2 regions of the Mycolicibacterium baixiangningiae genome follow, and region 2 is predicted to be linked to the other one. Evidence: predicted binding sites of a transcription regulator. Region 2 holds the regulator's gene; the other holds the start of a gene.

The links. Region 2 encodes LexA, which represses DNA repair genes until DNA is damaged. Its sites were predicted from a motif close to CGAACANNTGTTCG; they were not measured.
Region 1: the regulator LexA is predicted to act here: its motif matches at 1,768-1,781, upstream of I7X18_RS14100 (HNH endonuclease signature motif containing protein).

Annotation. Positions count from the first base shown of each region.
Region 1 is NZ_CP066218.1:3,037,906-3,040,992, forward strand. Features, by position in the region: gene I7X18_RS14095 (dienelactone hydrolase family protein) at 1-391, shown strand, start outside; gene I7X18_RS14100 (HNH endonuclease signature motif containing protein) at 411-1,763, opposite strand; gene I7X18_RS14105 (glycosyltransferase) at 1,894-3,000, shown strand.
Region 2 is NZ_CP066218.1:3,610,346-3,613,432, forward strand. Features, by position in the region: gene I7X18_RS16955 (LysM peptidoglycan-binding domain-containing protein) at 90-536, opposite strand; gene lexA (transcriptional repressor LexA) at 783-1,478, shown strand; gene I7X18_RS16965 (LGFP repeat-containing protein) at 1,486-3,087, opposite strand, start outside.

The DNA.
Region 1 (3,087 bases), 570 kb from region 2:
CGACGAGCTGGCGCGCCGGGTGCCGGACCGCGGGCTTGCCGCGGTCGGATTCTGCATGGGCGGAGGCATGGTCTGGCGCCTGCTGGCCGCCGGCGAACCGCGATTGGCCGCCGCCGTGCCGTTCTACGGTCCGACACCGGACAACCCGGACTTCTCGAATTCGAGAAACGTTGCTGTGCTGGGGATCTACGCGGCCCAAGATCAGCGCGTGAATGCCAGCGAGCCGGTCGCCCGCGCGGCGTTGGAAAAGGCCGGGATGGTCTTCGAGCTCGTCACCGAACCCGATGCCAACCACGCCTTTTTCAACGACACCGGTGAGCGGTACAACGCCACCGCTGCTGCCGACGCGTGGAAGCGCGTGCAGGAGTGGTTCGCCCGCCACGTCGACTAGTTGTGATGTCCAGGGACAACTAGTCGGGTTCGTCATTCTCGCCGTCCGGGTCTTTGTGGTCGGTGAGGTAGCGGTGGGGGTGGAAGTAGTTGTTGACTCGGGGTTGGCCGGTGTCGAGGTGTTTGGGTGGGATCCAGTGGGTGCGTCCGTTGCCGGGGCGTTCGGTGGTGTATCCGGTTTTCTCGACCATGAGGTTGCCGGGTTGGCAGGCCAGGGTGAGGTCGGGGATGTCGGTGCGCCCGCCTTTGGAGTGGTCGTGGGTGTGGTGGGCTTCGGTCCAGTAGAACGGCACGGTGCAGTCGGGGTGGGTGCATCCGCGATCCCGTGCGAACAGGGCCAATCTCTGGGCGGTGGTGGCGTTGCGGCGGGCGCGGCCGAGGTAGAGGATTTCTTCGGTGTGGTCGTCGAACACCGCCAGGTAGTGCCGGGAGCGTGCGGCCATCCGGATGAGGTCGCGGATGGGGAGTTTGTTGCCGCCGCCGGTGTCGGCCCACCCCGCGGCACGTTCGAGTTCGTTGACGGTGGTGGTGGCGACGATGGTGGCGGGTACCCCGGCGATCTGGCCGAGGGTCCCGGATTCCACGGTGTCACGCAGGACCCGTTTCAGCGCGTCGTGGTGGCGTTGTTCGGGGGTGCGGTCATCGCGTCCGGTGTGGGTGTCGTCGTGGGGCAGGTTGGCCCCGGGGGCGGCGTGTTTGGCGGCGGCCACATCCCAGAGGGCGCGGGTTTCGGCGTCGATGTAGCCCTCGACGCGGCTCATCCCATCGGCTTGTTGGCGACCGATTTTGAGGCTGCGGCGGCGCTGCTGGGTTCGGTGGTCGGGTTCGGTGCCGTCCTGGTCGATGAAGTCCAGCAGGGCTTTGGCGGCCTTCTTGAACTGGTCGGGTCGCAACTCCTTCGCGTGGCGGACCAGGGTGTGTTCGTAGTCGTCGCGGCGGGCGAAGGATACCCAGACGGGGAGTTTCTTGACGAACTCCTGGATGACGCGCACATGGGCTTGCCCGATCGTCCCGCGGGCTACCGCAGCGGCCGTGCACGCGAGTTCGGTGCCCACTCGTTCCCCGGTCAGGGTGTAGCGCGGTCCGAGTTGGCGGGCGTCGGTGAGCCGTTCACCGGCGTCTTTCTCCGAGATCCGTAACCGGTCGGCGAGCAGCTTCTTCATCGACGTCGCACCCAGGTCGTGGGGGTTGGCTTCCTCGACCAGCCGCGCGGTCAACCGGTGCTCCACACTGGGCACCGCCCACACGGTCTGCTTGATCCGATCCAACTCCGCCACCATCTGGGGGCAGGACAGGTCACTGATGGAAGCAGTCTGCATATCACCGACGGCCGCCAGAAGGCGATCCACCGCTTCGCTGAACTCCCCATCCATACATCGAACACTAGTTCGAACCACCGACAAATCGAGCCGCTAGCCCGGCGACGGGGGAGTTCACGACCCGTTCAGGTGTCGGACGGCGCGTGGCCGCGGGGCGCACAGACGGAGCAGGTCTGATCGTGGGATGCGGGTGGTGCAGGTGGCGAACTTCTACGGCCCACGCTCAGGTGGGTTGCGCACCGCGGTCGACCGACTGGGCGCAGAATACTGCGCGGCCGGACACGAGGTGTTCCTCGTCGTCCCCGGTTCCCACCCCGAACATCAGCAGTTGCCCACCGGCGTCATGCGGATCACGCTGCCCGCCCGGCTGATTCCCTTCACCGGCGGCTACCGCGCGGTGCTGCCGGGTCCGGTGACGGCGCTCCTGCGGGACCTCGCTCCTGACGCGATCGAGGTCTCCGACCGGCTGACGCTGCGCACGCTCGGCGGCTGGGGCCGCAGGCAAGGTGTCTCGACGGTCATGATCTCCCACGAGCGGCTCGACCGCCTCATCGGCCAGGTGCTTCCGGGCCGGACTGCCCGCGCGCTCGCCGACGTCGCCAACCGCCGCACCGCGGGCAACTACGACACCGTCGTCTGCACGACGGCCTTCGCGCGCACGGAGTTCGAGCGGATCGACGCCACGAACGTCGTCACCGTCCCGCTCGGCGTGGACCTCGACCAGTTCCATCCCCGCCGGCGCTCCTCCCAGCTACGGCAAAGGTGGGCCGCGTCCGAGCAGATACTGCTCGTGCACTGTGGCCGGCTGTCCGTGGAGAAGCACGCGCACCGGAGCATCGACACCGTTGCGGCGTTGCGCAATTCGGGTGTCGACGCGCGGTTGGTCGTGGTGGGCGAAGGGCCGCTGCGTCAGCGCCTGGAACGCCAGGCCGCGGCCCTGCCCGTCGATTTCACCGGCTACATCGGGTGCCGGGACACCGTGGCGGGCATCCTCGCCTCCGCCGACGTGGCGTTGGCACCCGGGCCGCACGAGACCTTCGGCCTCGCCGCGCTCGAAGCCCTGGCATGCGGCACACCCGCGGTCGTATCCCGTACCTCCGCGCTCGCGGAGATCCTCACCGCCGACAGCGGGGCGGCCGCCGACAACGATCCCCAGGCGATCGCGCACGCTGTCAGCGCCGTCATCCGGATTCCGGAACGTCTGCGCCGCAGAAATGCCCGTCGCCGCGCCGCACACTTCACCTGGCCGCGCGCCGCCGCGGGCATGCTCGCCGCGCTCGCGGCCGGGTAGCCGGTAGTACTTCTCGACCGTTTAACGCGTGGTGCGGGCGGGCACTCGCAATCAGCGGGACAGTCAATAGCTGACCATGCCCGACCT
Region 2 (3,087 bases):
GCCGACGGCCGGGGCCCACGCCCAGCCCACACTCGGCGAGAGGAGCAGCACCGGTGCACCGCACCACGATTCACTGCCCACGATGCACGTCAGCCAACCGGGGCGATCAGCGTCTGGCCCGCGTCCAGCGCCGCGGAGTCCAGCCGGTTGAGCTCCCGGATCCGCTCGACGACCGCGCTCACCGGGGCGTCGGGAGCGACCCGCTGTGCCACCTGATGCAAACTCTCACCGGTCTGTACCTGCACCACCGCCAGTTCGGCGGGCACCGACTCCTGCTGTCCCGCCAGACCACCCAGGTTCGCCACCAGACCCAGCCAGACCGTGATGCCGCCGGCCAGCAGGGCCAGCAGCACCGTCGTGGCGGGTGTGATGGGCCGGCGCCGGTGCGAGGCGCGTGACATCAGCACTCCGTTGCCCCGGTGCCGAAGGGGCGCCCCGGAGGGCCGCCCGGCCCGCGGCCGCCGGGCATCAGACGTCCGGCGGACGCCGCCGGCAGCCGGATTCTGCTGGGTCTCCCTCACGTCGAGGATCGTCATGTGCGTGCCCTTTCTTCAGGTGGCGTTCGCCTGTGTGTTCGAAATATAGTCGATCAGGTGTTCGATGGATAGAACGTGTGATCGAACTGTTGCAGACGGTAAATGAGGGGTCCGACAAGTCGATTTCGACGAGTTCCTCCGACGAGTTCCCCGACAAGTCCCCGGACGACCACCTGCCCGTCCCGACCGCGACACGCCTCGAACACATGTTTGATCATCGGGCGGGAGGCGACTACATTCGGCCCCATGAGCGACGACAGCAGCGACACCCGGGTAGGCGGCGGGCGCCGGAGCACAGACGCCGGCCTGACCGAACGACAACGCACCATCCTCGAGGTCATCCGGTCCTCGGTGACCAGTCGCGGATACCCCCCGAGCATCCGGGAGATCGGCGATGCCGTCGGCCTGACGTCGACCTCGTCGGTCGCCCACCAGCTGCGCACCCTGGAGCGCAAGGGCTACCTGCGGCGTGACCCGAACCGGCCGCGTGCCGTCGACGTCCGGCTGTCCGACGAGCCGGCGACGCCCGTGGTCACCACCGACGTGGCGGGCAGCGACGCGCTACCCGAACCGACGTACGTGCCAGTGCTCGGGCGCATCGCGGCCGGCGGGCCGATCCTGGCGGAGGAAGCGGTCGAGGACGTGTTCCCCCTGCCGCGTGAGCTCGTCGGCGAGGGCTCGCTGTTCCTGCTCAAGGTCGTGGGTGACTCGATGGTCGACGCGGCGATCTGCGACGGCGACTGGGTCGTCGTGCGTCAGCAGAACGTCGCCGACAACGGCGACATCGTCGCGGCCATGATCGACGGCGAAGCCACGGTCAAGACCTTCAAGCGCACCCGCGGTCAGGTGTGGCTGATGCCGCACAACCCGGCGTTCGAACCCATTCCCGGCAACGACGCCGCCGTGCTGGGCAAGGTCGTCACCGTCATCCGCAAGATCTGACGCCCGCTCAGTCGCCGCGTACGAACCCGTTGGTCCGCGCGAATTCCTCACTGGCGAAGTAGATCTCGGCGACCACTTCGTCATAGCCACGGCTGCCGGGCGCCCAATACAGACCCGTCCGGGTGTCCGCCTTCACCGGGTAGCCGGCCGGCGCCGCACCCGAGTCGTCGACGGGCAGATGAATCGCGGTGCGGCCGGGGGTCGGCTCGTCGATCTCGATGGCCGCGTGCCGACCGCTGGGCGCGTCGTCGATGAAGACCCCCCCGACGAACGCCTCCGATGCGGGAGGCTCCGGTTCGAACGCGTCCGGTTCGAACGCGTCCGGTGCCAACGGTTCCGACAGCGCGGGCGCCGGCAACGAGGGCTCTTCCAGCGTCGACTGCGGATGCGGGTCATCCTCACCGTGCGGACTCTCGATGCGCGTCGGAGCGGTGTCGACCGAGTCGGGATCGTCCTGTCCGCCGAAGAGATCGTCGGCGCCCGCCGCCGAGCGCTGCTCCTCCGAGGCCGATTCGTCGGCCGATTCGTCCCGCAGGTCCCAGGGGCTGCCGGTCACCGGGGGGTCCGGCGGCGAATCGTGGAAGCCGACGGAGGTCACCGGCTCACCGTAGTTGTCGGGATAACGACGATGCTCATCTTCGGCGCCGCCCGGATCGGGCCGGTCCGTCTGCTGGTACAGCGCCCGGTCGAAGACATCCTCGTCGTCGCGGAAGCGGTCGTCCCCGCGCCCACGACGTCGCCTCCACAGCGCCGCACCCGCCAGCAGCCCGACGATGAGCAGCACCGGGATCAGGGCCAGCAGCCACCACCAGTTCCACTGCCAGCTGAGCCACTCGCCGCTGTCGTCGTCGGCCGAGGCCTGCGGATCTGCGGGCGCCTTCGGCACCTCTTCCCCGGGGACCTCGAGACCGGCGAGCTGAACGGCCAGATTCGCGGGCTCGGTGGTGAAGCGGCCGGTGGACCGGTCGTAGGACAGCACGCCGTCGCTGAATCGCTGGGTGACGACGTCACCGTTCTCGGTCTGATCGGCCACGGGTGCGCCGAGCGGGCCATTGGCGCCGTCGAGCTTGGACCACCCGGCATTCATCGCGCCGCGGACGATGACGGCACCGTAGTCCGGAGTCCAGAAGATGACCGGCTGGTCCTCCGCCGCGAAGGTGCTGATCCGGCTGTTGGACCCCAGTCCGCCGTCGGCTTCGCTGTTGGTCGGAAAGCCCAGGTCGCCTTCCGGTCCGCCCACGCTCTCGTACTTCTCGAGGACCTGACCGGTGACGACGTTCGCGCCGGTCTGCGGGGTGTAGAAGATCTTGCCGCCGGCGTAGTTCTGGCCTGCCCCGTCATCGCCGATCGGGTATTGCGACCCGTCCTTGGCGCCCAGCGGCCCGAGCGCACCTCCCGCGGCGCGCCGGGCGGCCGCGATCACCGACGTCGGGTCCTCCGGGATGGTCACATCCTTGAGTTGGTCGACGAGCTCCGGCGGAACCGTCGTGAACGTCTTGTCCCTGCGGTTCCAGGACAGCTGCCCTCCGGTGAACTTCTGTGAGACCACGTCGCCGCGGTACACCTCGTCCTCCGCGGGGACGCCCAGCACTCCCGCCGACCCGCCGAG